2 regions of the Thioalkalivibrio thiocyanodenitrificans ARhD 1 genome follow, and region 2 is predicted to be linked to the other one. Evidence: predicted binding sites of a transcription regulator. Region 2 holds the regulator's gene; the other holds the start of a gene.
What was found. Region 2 encodes sigma-54, which starts transcription at its own class of promoters, with help from an activator protein. Its sites were predicted from a motif close to TGGCANGNTNCNTGCTT; they were not measured.

Region 1 (7,377 bases), 620 kb from region 2:
GCCGATGACGCCGACCTCGAGCGTGGTGGCGCCGATGATCGCCGCCAGCAGTCCGGTGCGCCGGTCGCATACGCGGGCCGCGAACGCGTAGAGCGCGAGCATCCAGCCCGTGGCGGCCAGCGCCGAGGGCAGGCGCAGGGCAAACTCGTTCAGCCCGAACAGGCTGACCGAGGCCGCCTGTAGCCAGTAGATGAGGATGGGCTTATCATAACGCGGCTCGCCATACAGGTAGGTGGCGATGTAGTCTCCCCGCGCCAGCATGTCGCGGGTCGCCTCGCTGAATGCGCCCTCGTCCAGGTCGAACAGCGGGAAACCGTGCAGATTGAAAAAGAACGCGGCAAACACCGCGACGCCCAGCGCCACGCCGAGCCAACGCTCCGGGACTGTCCGCAGGCCGTGCCCGCCGGGATCTGTGTGGGTCATGCCGGGGCCTTTCTGGAAAGTGGCACAGTCTAACCGTCCGCACCGGCCCCCACCAGTGCGGCGCGCCTATCGCCATGCCGAACCTGCGATCACTGCTTTCCGCCGTCATCTTCATAGCCTTCGTGGTGTTCGTGGAGGCCTGGTTCGGTTGGCGCGCGCTGCTGTCGCCGTGGCGAGATGTGGCGCTCCCGGGGGTTGCCGCCGCCGTGGCGCTGACCCTGTTCACCTACTGGCTGCGCGCGCTGCGCGTCTACGACTATTATCGCCACGGGATGCGGGGGCGCTTTCTCGTCTGCCTGCGCCTCACGCTGGTTCACAATCTGCTCAATAATCTGCTGCCCATGCGCACCGGGGAGTTAAGTTTTCCCGTACTGATGGCGCGCCACTTCCAGGTGCCGCCCACCCATTCGGTACCCGTGCTGCTCTGGTTCCGGCTCATGGATCTGCACACCCTGGGTCTGTTCGCCTGGGTTGCGGCGGGCGCGTCCCTGCTGGGGCCATGGGCGGCCCTGTCCGGCGCCGCCGTGTGGCTCGCCCTGCTGCCCGTGGCGCAACGGCTCGCGCCGCGGCTTCGCGACCGGCTTGGGGACCCGCAGGGGGGGCGCGTGCGCGCGCTCCTGTACCGGGCCTTCGATGCGCTGCCCGATTCCCCCCGCACGTTCTGGCGCGCCTGGGCCTGGACGTTCGCCAACTGGCTCCTGAAACTGGCGGTATTCGTCTGGGTGCTCGGGTTGTTCCTGGAGGTCCCGGGTGCTGCGGCATGGCTGGCGGTGATTGCCGGCGATCTCACCAGCGTGCTGCCCGTCCACGGTGTGGCCGGGGCCGGCACCTATGAAGCCGGCGTGGTGGCCGCACTGCTGCCCTTTGGCGTGACCGCCGATGCCGCCCTGGCCGCGGCCGTGAACCTGCACCTGTTCCTGCTGGGCTCGGCGGTGTTCGGTGGCCTGCTGACTTTCACCCTGCCGGGCGGGCGCGATGCCCTCCAAAACGGCTAGAATGCATGCCCATGAGTGCGACCGACACGCCCGCGATGAACGAGATGCCCCGGCCGCCGGGGACGGCCGCCGGCCTGAGTCTTTCGCTGGTGGTGCCCATGTACAACGAGGAGGAGAACGTCGCGCCCATGCTGGCGCGGATCCACGAGGTGCTGGGCGACTATCCCCATCCCTGGGAGATTGTCCTCGTGGACGACGGAAGCGCGGATGCCACCAACGAACGTATGCGCGCCCAGCGCGAGCGTTTCGGGCCTCACGTGCGGGTGCTCACCCTGCAGCGCAACTTCGGCCAGACCGCCGCCATGCAGGCGGGCATCGACTGCGCCCGGGGCAGCGTGGTGGCGCTGCTCGATGGCGATCTGCAGAACGACCCGGCCGACATCCCCGACATGGTGCAGCGCCTGATCGACGAGGACCTGGACATGGTGGCGGGCTGGCGCAAGAACCGCCAGGATGACTTCTGGCGGCGCAAGATCCCGTCACGCATCGCCAACAGGCTGATCCGGTCCATTACGGGTGTGAACCTGCACGATTACGGCTGCAGCCTGAAGGTGTTTCGCGCCCACGTCCTCAAGGGGGTGCGCCTGTACGGGGAGATGCACCGGTTCATCCCGGCCTGGTTCGCCACCCAGACCTCCCCCCGGCGGATACGCGAACACGTGGTGCAGCACCATGCCCGCGCGCACGGTACGTCCAAGTACGGCATTTCCCGCACCTTCCGCGTGATCCTTGACCTGCTGTCGGTCTATTTCTTCATGCGCTTCAAGGCGCGGCCCGGCCATTTCTTCGGTTCCATCGGCCTGGTGTTCGGCGCCATCGGTTCCGTGATCCTGGGTTACCTGTTCGTGATCAAGGTCTTCATGGGCTCGGACATCGGTACCCGTCCGTTGCTGTTTGTGGGCGTGATGTGCATGCTGGTCTCGGTGCAGCTGATTACCACCGGGGTACTGAGCGAGCTGATGACGCGCACCTATTTCGAATCGGGGCAGCAGCGCTCCTACGTGGTGCGCCCGGGCGACCCGGGGGAAGGCGACGAGGCGCAGTGGTATCGGCGCGACGCCTGAGGCGTTGCGGCCCTGCCGAAGCGCCACCCCACCGCGACAGGCGGGATCAGGGCGGACCGGGGGACGCATGCGCCGGCGGCGTATACCGGTGATGGATGTAAAAAAGCAGACACCGGAGTGTCTGCTTTCGTCGTCAAGGGAAGACCCGACTTCCGCTAGCGCGGCGTGTCGCGCCCGTAGTTCTCGGTCAGGTAATCCACGATCTGCTCGCGTTGCTCGTCTGTGAGCCAGGTCATGCCGTAGTCCTCCATGTCGTCGAGAACCCATTCCCAGTCATGGCGGGCCAGGCGCTGGGTCATGGGCAGCTCGATGGAGTGACAGGCCGCGCAGTGCACTTCGAAAAGCTGTTTCGGGGTCATCTCGTCCGCCCGGGCGTCGGTCGTCAGGGCGCCCTGCGAAACGGGAAGGCCCACCAGCCATGCGGTCAGCAGCGCGGGGGCGGTCAGCCACAGGGAGAGACGGTGTCGCTTGAACATCTTGTTCCTTCCTCGTCGGGATTGTTGTCGTTGACAGAGAAAGCGGCGGCCCGATGACCGGACCGCCGCTTCTCGTGCCTGAGGTTTTTCTGCCTTCAGGCCTGGATCACCACCGGCACGCGGTGCACCTTGTGGCCGAGATAACCCCGGGGATTCCAGCCCTCGATGATGGGCTGGGTGTTGCCTTCGTCGTCCACGGCCCGGGCCCAGATCTCGTAGTAGCCCTTTCCGTCGAACTTCAGGTCGGTCTCCCACTGCTGCCAGGAATATTTGTTGTGGGGGCTGCCGAGCTTGGCCTTATTCCAGTTCAGGCCGAAGTCGGTGGACACCCACATCTCCTTGACATCGTTCTCGCCGGCCCAGGCGTGGCCGGTGACCTTGATGGTCTCACCGACCTTGAACTCGCTGTCCTCGGCAGGCCCCGTGATCAGTGACTTAACCACCCAGGAAGTGGCCACCACCATATCCTCCTCGGGCGGGCGATCCCCGGGGCGCACGGGATATCTGGGCATGCGATAGGAGTAACCGGTCATACCACGACCGTCATGCTCGCGATCCCGAACCACGACTTTGTTGAGCCACTTATGGGAGCAGCTGCCCACCCAGCCTGGTACCACCAGACGGACGGGATAGCCGTGAGCAGCGGGGATGTCGTGACCGTTCATCTGGAAGGCAACCAGGGTGTGCGGCTCCATCGCCTTCTCGATGGGGATGCCCCTGGAGAAACGGGGGCGGTCGCCCAGGATCGGCTCTTCACCATAGTGAGCGGTGTACACGGCGGTGTCCTTGAGTCCAGCGGCCTTCAGTAATTCGGCCAGGGGTACACCGGTCCACTCGGCATTACCGATGGCGCCATACTTCCACTGGTTGCCCCGAGGAGAGGGATCGAAACGGGCACGACCGTTGCCGCCGCACTCGATGGGTACGCGATAAGAGACCGTGCGCATGCCCTTCAGGTCGTCCAGGCTGAAGGAGACCGTGTTGTGTACCTCCCCCTCGATCTCCAGCTTCCAGCCCTGGGGGTCCTTGCGCATGGCCCGATCGGAGATCATGTCGTTGTTGCGAATGAAGTGGCGCTTGGCGGGGGTGACCGCGTCGGCCAGCAGGTGCGGCGGGGTCTCCGCGTTCATGGGACGTTCGTTGTAGACGATCAGGCCTTCCTTGCCGGCGTCGGCAATCATGTGCCTGGCCTGCTCGTCGGTGATATCGGCCCCCGTGTTCGCCCAGGCGGCGGGGATCATGCCGCGGCCGAACAGACCCTGCAGGGCCGCCTCGGTGCCGGCGCCGAAGCCGAGCAGGGCAAGGGCGGCGCCCCCCTTGCCCACCTGGCCGAAGAACTGGCGACGGGACGATACCTCGTCGAAGATTTCCAGGTCCTGAGGGCTCGCGCCATGATCGCGGGTATAGCCCCGCAGCCATTCCCAGGTGCCGTTATCCGTTTTTTTCATGTTCCTACCCCTCCAGCATCGTTATCGATGTGTCACGCGAAAGGTGAATCGGGCGCCGGCAACGGTCGCCCGGATGTTCGCGTCTCAGGTGCTCAAGCACAACGTGGCAGGCCGAAGAACTTAGACAGATTCTAAATTCCCGACCCTATCCTCATAGTCCTTCCTTGGACCCTGTCAAGGAAGATGCGGGGTTGGCGGGGTTTATTCCCCGGGCGGAGGCTTTCCCTGTGATCCCCTGGCGCGCGCGGCCCAGAGCGCCTGCTCCAGGGCGACAACGCGGGCCTCCAGTTCCTGCAGCCGCTCCCGGCTGCGGGCCAGGAGTTTCGCCTGCACCTCGTACTCCTCCCGCGTGACCAGATCCATGCGCTGCAGGGCACCGGCGAGCCCCGCCTTGAGGTTCTTCTCCACGTCCTCCTGAACGTGACGGACCGACGCCGGCATCATCTCCGCCAGGCGCCGGACCAGGTCATCGAGGGGCTGGGTTGTGGTGGGCATGGGGATCCTCCCTGGCTGCGGTTCGACGGGGTGTCTTGGGTTCGATTCATTGTGCCCCCGACCCGGTGCCCCAGACCAGCCGGTCGCGCGCACGGATATGGTGCAAATCCGTGCGCAGGGCGCTCTCCATTGGTGCGCCATCCGTCCGGTCTCTGCCGGCTTCCCCATAACCATTTGTATGCAAAGCGAAAAAAGTTGTGGCACACGCTGTGCATCAGTGAAGCCGGCAACGTCTGATTGCATACCGAGAATCCCGAATCCAGGAGAGCAACACGATGAACAACCGCATCAAGAAGACCCTGCTGGCCTCCGCCCTTTCCGGCGCGCTGATGGTGGGAGGGCTCACCGGCGGCACCGCCATGGCCGAGGTGAGCGCGAACATCGGCCTCACCAGCAACTACCTCTTCCGTGGCGTCAGCGAATCCGACGATGACGCTGCCATCTCCGGCGGGCTCGACTACGAGCACGAATCCGGATTCTACGTCGGCACCTGGATGTCGAGTCTCGGCGGCGGCGGCGACTACGAACTCGACCTCTACCTGGGCTTCTCCGGCGAGGCGGGCGACATCGGCTACGACGTGGGCTACATCGCCTACACCTATCCGCGCAGCGATGATGCCGACTTCGGCGAGCTCTACGGCGAGTTGAGCTTCATGAACTTCTACGGAAGCCTCGCCTACGTGACCAACGCCGATGACGGCGATTTCGAGGGCACGATCTCCTATGAGCTTGGCGCCGAGTTCGATGTGGCCAGCGACATGACCGCCGGCGCCCGCATCGGCCACGTGGCTTTCGACGACAGCGCCGCCGAGGACTACACCTGGTACGGCATCTTTCTGACCAAGAGCGATTTCGAGATCGGTATCGTCCGGAACGACCTCACGGATGACGATGATCTGCGCGCCTACGTCTCCTACACCATGTCGTTCTGAAGCAGCGGGAAACACCATTTCATGGGGGCGGTCCCCGCCTGAGCGGGCCCGCTTCCCGGGAGAGGACTCACATGAAACTAGTCACTGCAATCATCAAGCCGTTCAAGCTCGACGATGTGCGCGAAGCCCTCTCGGAGATCGGGGTGCAGGGCATCACGGTCACGGAGGTCAAGGGCTTCGGCCGGCAGAAAGGGCATACGGAACTCTATCGGGGCGCCGAGTACGTGGTGGATTTTCTGCCCAAGGTGAAGCTCGAGGTGGCCGTGGACGACGCCATGGCGGATCAGGTCATCGAGGCCATCACCAAGGCCGCCAACACCGGCAAGATCGGCGACGGCAAGATCTTCGTGTTTCCGCTGGAACAGGCGATCCGCATCCGTACCGGCGAGAGCGGCACCGACGCCCTCTAAATCACAAAGCTGACAAGCGTTAGCGGAGGACACACAAGTGGAAAGTCAAGTCATTGAAGTTGCCTACGCGCTCGATACCTTCTATTTCCTGGTATCCGGCGCGCTGGTCATGTGGATGGCCGCGGGTTTCTCCATGCTGGAGGCCGGTCTTGTCCGCAGCAAGAGCACGGTCGAGATTCTCACCAAGAACGTCGCGCTCTACTCGCTCGCCTGCATCATGTACATGTTCATCGGCTACAACATCATGTACGGCGACGGCCTGAACTCTGTCATTCCGGGACTCAGTTTCTTCATCGGCGGCGACAACACCGTCGAGGAAGTACTCGCCAGCGACGGCGAGATCTACTACTCCGGCATGTCCGATTTCTTCTTCCAGGTGGTGTTCGTGGCCACTGCCATGTCCATCGTCTCCGGTGCCGTGGCCGAGCGCATGAAGCTTTGGGCCTTCCTGGCCTTCGCGGTGTTCATGACCGGCGTCATCTATCCCTTCCAGGGCTACTGGAGCTGGGGCGAAGGCTGGCTGGACCAGATCGGTTACCTGGATTACGCCGGTTCCGGCATCGTGCACATGACCGGTGCCGTGGCGGCCCTTGCCGGTGTGTTGCTGCTCGGGGCGCGCAAGGGCAAGTACGGTCCCAGGGGTGAGGTCAATGCCATTCCCGGCTCAAACCTGCCGCTGGCGACGCTCGGTACCTTCATCCTGTGGATGGGCTGGTTCGGGTTCAACGGCGGATCCGAGTTGAAGGTCTCCGACATCGAGTCCGCCAACGCCGTGGCCCAGGTGTTCACCAACACCAACCTGGCCGCTACCGGCGGTGTGCTCGCCGCGCTGATCATCACCCGCCTCGTCTACGGCAAGACCGACCTCACCATGGGGCTCAACGGCGCCCTCGCGGGTCTGGTGTCCATTACCGCCGAACCGCTGATGCCTTCGCCGCTGCTGGCGGTGATCATCGGCGCCATCGGCGGTGCCATCGTGGTGTTCTCCATCATCGGTCTGGACAAGCTGCGGATCGACGACCCGGTGGGTGCCATCTCCGTGCACGGCACGGCCGGTATCTGGGGTGTGTTTGCGGTGCTGCTGTCCAACCCGGATGCCACCTTCATCAATCAGCTGATCGGCATCGTGGCGAT
Region 2 (7,377 bases):
AAATCCTGGAGCACCGGCGGACAGGTTCCGCGCAGGGTGTCCGGGGTGATGCGCGCAAATTCCGGGGCATCGTCGGCGATCAGCCGGTGTCCGCGACTGATGAGCTCCAGGGCCAGTTCGCTCTTGCCGACGCTGCTGTTGCCGGTAATGAGCGCGCCGATGCCCATGACCTCCATGAACACACCGTGCAGCGTGATGGTTTCCGCCAGCTTGTTGCTGAAGAAGTAACGCAGGATATTGATGAGTTCATAGCTGGGAAGCGGTGTGCATAACAAAGGAAGGTTGCAGTCCTCGGCCTGTTCCCGAAGGGCTGCCGGGGGCTCCTGCCCGTCGGCGATGATCAGCAGCACGGACTGACCACTGGTGAGCTGTTCGAGCACATCGCGTTGTGAGTTCCTGCGAAGGCCCGACAGGTAGGCCACCTCGTCCTTGCCCAGGACCTGGACCTGATTGGGATGGATCAGGTTGAGATGGCCCACCAGCGAGATCGGCCCCTCCATCTGGGTGTGCCGTGCCAGCCTGCGTTCGCTGCCCTTCAGACCGGCAACCCATTGCAGGCCCAGTCGTTCGTCCATGGCGTCCACCAGGGAACGAACGGTGAGCGACTCGCTCATGGCTATTCGCTTTCCCCGCCGCCCTTCCAGCGACTCACCTGGGAGAGCAGGGCATCGCTGTCCTCGGCGTCGCGCAGGTGGGCGAGGGTCGTCGAGTCGGCGAACATGTGTGCCAGCGTGGCAAGGATCTGCAGATGCTCATCGGTGGACTCCCGGGGCACCAGCAGGGCGAACAGAATGTCCACCGGCTCCTTGTCCGGGGCGTCGTAGTCCACGCCCCGGTCAAGTTTGAGCATGGCGGCGACCGCGTTGTCGATGCCCGAGACGCGGCCGTGGGGGATCGCCACGCCGCGGCCGAGTCCGGTGCTGCCGAGACGTTCACGGGACAGGAGGCTGTCGAAAATCTCCCCGACGGCGAGTTCCGGACTGCTGGATGCCAGCAGTTCACTCAGCATCTCGATCGCCCGCTTCTTGCTGCTGACCTCGTTGCTGCATACGACCCGGTCGGGGGCCAACAGATCACTGATGTTCATGGATGGACCTTATTCCCCGTGGTTGCGGTGTGATCCTTCCGCGCGGTGATGATCCTTCAGTTTCTCCTTGTGCTTGACCACCTGGCGATCCAGCTTGTCCACGAGTGCGTCGATGGCTGCGTACATGTCCTGATGCGTGGCGTCGGCAAACAGGTTGTTTCCGGTTACCAGCATGGTGGCCTCGGCCTTGTGCTGAAGCTTCTCCACCGTGAGGATCACGTGCACATCGATGACATTGTCGAAGTGACGCTCCAGGCGCTCGAATTTCTCGTGAACATAATCGCGCAGTGCCTGGGTAAGGTCTACATGATGTCCGGTCAGGTCGATCTGCATAGGGGGCTCCTTGGATAGTTTCTATGTAGAGAGGGTGGATTTGGGTCAAACGAGGCGCTTGCGCTCGTTGGACGGCGGGATGGCCATGCCTTCCCGGTACTTGGCAACTGTCCGGCGGGCCACGTGAATGCCGCGTTCCACCAGTATTGCGGCAATCTTGCTGTCGCTCATGGGTTTGCCGCAAGGCTCCTCGGAGATCAGCTTCCGGATCATGGCGCGGATCGCGGTCGCGGAGCATTCACCGCCGTCCGCGGTACCCACATGGCTGGAGAAGAAGTACTTGAACTCGAAGATTCCCCGGGGGGTGTGCATGTACTTCTGCGTGGTGACCCGGGAGATGGTGGATTCGTGCATGTCCAGCTGTTCGGCGATATCGCGAAGCACCAGCGGCTTCATGGCCTCCTCGCCATGCTCGAGGAAGCCGCGCTGCTGTTCGACGATGGCGCTGGCTACCCGCAGCAGCGTCTCGTTGCGGCTCTGGAGGCTCTTGATGAACCAGCGCGCCTCCTGGAGATGGTTGCGCATGTAGACGTTGTCCTGGCTGGAATCCGCGCGGCGCACGAAACTTGCGTACAGCGGGTTGACCCTCAGACGTGGGGCGATATCCGGATTGAGCTCCACCTGCCATCGCCCTTCGTGCCTGCGCACGAACACGTCGGGGATCACGTACTGGGGTGTGTCGTTGCTGATCAGTGTGCCGGGCCGGGGGTTGAGGCCCCGGATCAGGCTGATGATCTGTTGCAGTTCGTGCTCGCCGACGTGCAGGGCCCGGGTGAGCTGACGGTAATCCCGGGAACCCAGACTTTCCAGGTGGTCGCGAACCAGCAGCTTCGCCTCGTTGAGCCAGCGGGTGTCCGCGGGCAGTTGCCGGAGCTGGATCAGCAGGCACTCCGACAGGTCACGCGCGCCGCTGCCCACCGGATCCAGTTGCTGCACCAGGTGCAGGACCGCCTCGATCTCCTCCACGGGCAGATCCATCTCCATGTCGCCGGACAGGCTCGCCTGGATGGACTCCATGGGCTCGGTCAGGTAGCCGTCTTCGCTGATCGCATCCACCAGTGCCATGGCGATGGCGCGGTCCTCCTCGCTCATGTGCATCAGGTTGAGCTGCCACATGAGGTGCTCGCGAAGCGACTCGCCCGCGCCGCTCTGGTTCTCGAACAGGTCGCGACCCTCGTACTCGGGCCGATTACCGGACGCGCCGAGGGGCGCGACGTCGTAGATGTCCTCCCAGTTGCTGTCCACCGGCAGGTCTTCGGGGATGTCCTCGCCGGCACCACGCTCATCAGGGCCGGGGAGGCCTTCCAACTCCGGCGCCGCCTCGCCATTGGGGGCGCTGTCCGATGCACCGGAGGTGTGGTCGGGCTCGGTGCTTTCGGCTTCGCCCTCCACGCTTTCCAGCATGGGGTTGGTCTCCAGGGTTTCCTGGATCTGGGCCTGGAGTTCCAGCGTGGAGAGCTGCAGCAGGCGAATAGCCTGTTGCAGCTGGGGCGTCATGGTCAGGCTCTGGCCTAGACGCAGCTGGACGGAAGGTTTGAGCATCGCTTGTCAGGCAGTATCTGCCCGGGCGCATGTGGGCAGGGTGTGTTGCTCCGGACGGGCTCCGGTGCGCGGTCGTTTGCTGGTTGTCAGCGGCATGCATGCGTTCATGAGCCCATTATAGGGTAGCGCAGGCAGAAATTGGCATGTACTTCGCATCCTCATACCCGGAAATAAACCGAGTTTCACAGTCTGAAATGTTCTCCCAGGTAGGTTTTCCGCACCTGCTCGTTGGCGAGCAGGGCCTCGGGCGGCCCCTCGGCGAAGATCCTTCCTTCGTTCATGATGTAGGCCCGGTCACAGATGCCCAGGATTTCACGTACATTGTGATCGGTGATGAGAACGCCAATGCCCCGGTCCTTGAGATGGGTGATGATGCGCTGAATCTCCACGACCGACAGCGGGTCCACGCCGGCGAAGGGCTCGTCCAGCAGGATGAATGCCGGTTCCGTGGCGAGTGCCCGGGCGATCTCCACCCGGCGCCGTTCGCCGCCGGAGAGACTGACGCCGAGACTCTCCCGGATGTGGGCGATCTGGAGTTCCTCCAGCAGTGCTTCCAGGTGTTCGCCGCGCTGCTCGGCGTCCAGGTCACGCCGTGTCTCGAGCACCGCGAGGATGTTGTCGGCGGCGGAGAGCTTGCGGAACACGGAGGCTTCCTGGGGCAGGTAGCCGATGCCCATTCGCGCACGCGCATGCATGGGGAAAGGGGTGAGATCCCGGTCGTTGAGCACAATCCGGCCGGCATCGCTGGGCACCAGCCCGACGATCATGTAAAAGCAGGTGGTCTTGCCGGCACCATTCGGCCCAAGCAGTCCGACCACTTCACCGCTGTCCACGTGCAGCGATACGCCGGCGACCGGGGTGCGCCGGCGGTAACGCTTGACCAGGTCCCAGGCCGCCAACTGGCTCATTGAGCTTCCCGTGGAGTGATGATGACCTCCACCCGGCCTGCGTCACCCGCGGCGGCATCCAGGGTCTCCCGGTCAAGATCGTAAACGATGCGATCGCCCCTGAATTCGTCTTCCGCCTGCCAGATGCGCGCCTGCCCTGTCAGGACCACCTGACGATCCTCGGCCAGGTAATCCATGTGCCGGGATTCGGCATGGACCTCGCGGCCGTCTTCGGTGAGGGTTCGCAGGGTGACGAGATCGCCCTCGGCTTCCATGCGTGTGAGCGCGCGCCCCGGGGTGTACACGGTGAGGACGTCGGAGCGGATGACCAGCTCGCCCTGGGTGACCACCACGTTACCCCGGTAGACACTCACGCCGCGCTGATCATCCAGCCTGGCGGTGTCGGACTGGATTCGGACAGGGAGGTCGCGTTCCGAGCCGGCCGCGGCCTGGATGAACGTGGCGGCCAGAATCACGGCCAGGCACAGGACCGGCCAGCGTGGTGAACGGAGTCTGTCAAGGGAAGTACGTGCCATCGGCCTCATGGAGCAACTCCAGTTCACTGGTTTCCAGGTCGGCGCGCATGCCCGTGCCGTCCACCCGGTAGAGCGCGCTTCGGATTGCCACGTGGGCCTCGGTATCCGCGCGCCGGGGGCCCGGCCAGACCGTGACATCCCGGGTGTGGATGTCCAGGGCGGGATCCTGTTCCATGGCGGGCCGTGTCATGTGCACCGTCCCCAGCAGGTGAACCTCGTCGCCCCGGGGGGAGATCCATCCCTGTTCCGAACTCACGGTCCAGTCCGCCCCGTCCTCTCGGTGTATCACCATCACCGGCGTGTCCACCAGGCTGCTGCCGTCGAGCTGATACTGCTCCATGCGCTCGCCGGAGAGCCGGTAGCGCGGTGCTCCGTCGGAACCCGTGACCAGGGTGGTGAAATGCTCCATGAACAGTTCCGGCGTATGCGCGGATGGTGCCAGGAACAGCTCGAGTCGTTCCTCGGCATCCCGGCCCAGCCAGAACCCGACGGCCGCGACGGTGGTGATCACCAGCACCAGTGTGATGCGCTGCAGGCTCATTTCAGGTAGGGCGCCAGCATGCGCTCCAGGCTGCCCTGGGCCTGCATGATGAACTCGCACACCTCCCGGGCCGCCCCTCTCCCGCCGGGCAGGGCCGTCACCCACTGGGCATGCTGTCGTACCAGGGGGTGGGCATCGGCCACGGCGATGGCCAGCCGCACCCGGCGCATGACCGGCAGGTCGACGATGTCGTCACCCACGAAGGCGGTGGTCTCCTCGCTCGCCCCCGCCTGCTGCAGCAGGCCGCCCAGGGCGTCGAGCTTGTCGCGCCGCCCCTGCACCACCAGGTCGATGCCCAGATCGCGCATGCGGTGGGTCACCACGTCCGAGGTGCGCCCGGTGAGAATGCCCACCTTCACCCCGCTGTCCACCAGCATGCGCATGCCATGCCCGTCCCTGGAGTTGAATGCCTTGTACTGCTCGCCCCCGTCGCCAAGAAACAGGCTGCCGTCGGTGAGCACGCCGTCGACGTCGAACAGGACGAGGCGGATATCCTTGGCGAGTTGGGTGGGATCTTCGGTCATTGGAAATCAGGCTGATGAAAGCGGTTGAAAGGCAATGGCAGGTCTCAAATGGCAAGGAGGAACACGCTTACCCCAAACTTCCGCCTGTGGGATGGGGCCCTTGCCACTTGCCACTTGCCACTTGAGACTTGCCACTCATACAACGCCCGCCCTCAGCAGGTCATGCATGTTCAATGCGCCCACCAGGGTGTCGTTCTCGTCAGTCACCGGCAGGGCGCTGATCTTGTGGTCTTCCATGATTTTCAGGGCTTCCACCGCGAGCATGCCGGGGTTCGCCCGCTTGAAGGTGCGGGTCATCACGTCGCCGATGGATGTGGCGAACAGATCGATGCCCCGGTCCAGGGTGCGGCGCAGGTCCCCGTCGGTATAGACGCCGATCACATGCTCATTGCGATCCACCACCACGGTCATGCCCAGCCCCTGGCGGGTGATCTCCAGCAGCGCCTCGCGCAACGGAGCCTCGGCATGCACGCGGGGTATGCGGTCTCCCGTGTGCATGATGTCGGCCACGTGGAGCAGCAGGCGACGGCCCAGCCGCCCGCCCGGATGGGAGCGGGCGAAATCGTCAGCCGTGAATCCCCGTGCCTCCAGGAGCGCGACCGCAAGCGCATCACCCAGCGCCAGGGTTGCGGTGGTGCTGGAGGTGGGGGCGAGCCCAAGGGGGCAGGCCTCCCTGGCCACGCTGATGTCCAGGTGTACCGTCGCTTCCCGGGCGAGACTCGATTCCGTGTTCCCGGTCATGGCGATCAGGGGTACGCCGAGGCGCCGGATAATGGGCAGGATGGTGAGCAGTTCATCCGTCTCGCCGGAGTTGGACAGGGCAAGCACCGCGTCGCCCGAGGTAATCATGCCGAGGTCCCCGTGGCTGGCCTCGCCCGGGTGCACGAAAAATGCGGGCGAGCCGGTGCTGGCCAGCGTCGCGGCGATCTTGCTGCCGATGTGACCGGACTTGCCCATGCCCGTCACCACGATTCGCCCGGTGCAGGCCAGCAGATACTCGCAGGCACGGATGAACCGGTCATCGATCCTGGCCTTCAGGTCCAGGATGGACCGGGCCTCGGTATCGAGCACCGCAAGAGCAAGTTCACGGGTCTGGTCGGGATGCAATTTCATGGAAGATGTCGAGTCCGGTTGTGGCAAGTAACAAGTGGCAAGTCTCAAGTGACAAGGAAAAGCACCTTCACCCCGACCCTTCCCCTGAGGGAGAGGGGTTGGGGAGGGAACCTTGCCACTTGAGACTTGCCACTCGCCACTGCCTACATACTGTATCCCAACCACACCAGATAGCCCACAAACGTCGCCAGCAGCAGAAGGCCGCCGGGGCGTCCGATGCGCCCCGGGCGCCTGATGCGGAAGGCCATGAGCAGCAACAGCACAGTGAGGCCGGCCATCACCGGGAAATCGCGGGTGAGCACCTCCCCGGGCACCGCTGCCGGGTGAAGCAGGCCCGGGAAGGCCAGAACCGCCAGGAGATTGAAGATGTTAGAGCCGATCACGTTGCCGATTGCGATGTCGGGTTCTCCGTGGCGGACGGCCATCACCGATGCCGCCAGTTCCGGCAGACTGGTGCCGATGGCGATGATCGTGAGCCCGATGATGAGGTCGCTCACACCGAGGGTCTCGGCCACGTTGACCGCCCCCCAGACCAGCACCCGGGCGCTGATCAGAAGCAGCAGCAGGCCCAGTGCCAGCCAGATAAGCGCCCGCGGCGTCGGCACCTCCCTCGGGATCTCCTTGTCGAATTCGGCGTGGATCGGGTCCGTGGTGTCGCTGCGTCCGCGCAGCCCGTCGTGAATCACCCAGGCCAGTACCCCCGCCAGTCCGGCCAGCAGGAGTACGCCGTCCAGCCGGCCCAGGTACCCGTCCCGGAACAGCAGCAGGCCCGCGAACGCCATCACGCCGAGCAGCAGGGGCATCTCGCGGCGCA

Region 1: the regulator sigma-54 is predicted to act here: its motif matches at 5,100-5,116, upstream of THITHI_RS0110275 (TorF family putative porin).

Annotation. Positions count from the first base shown of each region.
Region 1 is NZ_KB900536.1:2,179,419-2,186,795, reverse strand. Features, by position in the region: gene THITHI_RS0110305 (ArnT family glycosyltransferase) at 1-423, opposite strand, end outside; gene THITHI_RS0110300 (lysylphosphatidylglycerol synthase transmembrane domain-containing protein) at 498-1,418, shown strand; gene THITHI_RS0110295 (glycosyltransferase family 2 protein) at 1,454-2,482, shown strand; gene THITHI_RS0110290 (c-type cytochrome) at 2,638-2,958, opposite strand; gene THITHI_RS0110285 (sulfite oxidase) at 3,054-4,406, opposite strand; gene THITHI_RS0110280 (accessory factor UbiK family protein) at 4,608-4,901, opposite strand; gene THITHI_RS0110275 (TorF family putative porin) at 5,177-5,833, shown strand; gene glnK (P-II family nitrogen regulator) at 5,905-6,243, shown strand; gene THITHI_RS0110265 (ammonium transporter) at 6,281-7,377, shown strand, end outside.
Region 2 is NZ_KB900536.1:1,562,847-1,570,223, reverse strand. Features, by position in the region: gene hprK (HPr(Ser) kinase/phosphatase) at 1-614, opposite strand, end outside; gene THITHI_RS0107340 (PTS sugar transporter subunit IIA) at 617-1,087, opposite strand; gene hpf (ribosome hibernation-promoting factor, HPF/YfiA family) at 1,097-1,420, opposite strand; gene THITHI_RS0107330 (RNA polymerase factor sigma-54) at 1,466-2,962, opposite strand; gene lptB (LPS export ABC transporter ATP-binding protein) at 3,145-3,870, opposite strand; gene lptA (lipopolysaccharide transport periplasmic protein LptA) at 3,867-4,385, opposite strand; gene lptC (LPS export ABC transporter periplasmic protein LptC) at 4,366-4,926, opposite strand; gene THITHI_RS0107310 (KdsC family phosphatase) at 4,923-5,450, opposite strand; gene THITHI_RS0107305 (KpsF/GutQ family sugar-phosphate isomerase) at 5,586-6,563, opposite strand; gene THITHI_RS0107300 (calcium/sodium antiporter) at 6,707-7,377, opposite strand, start outside.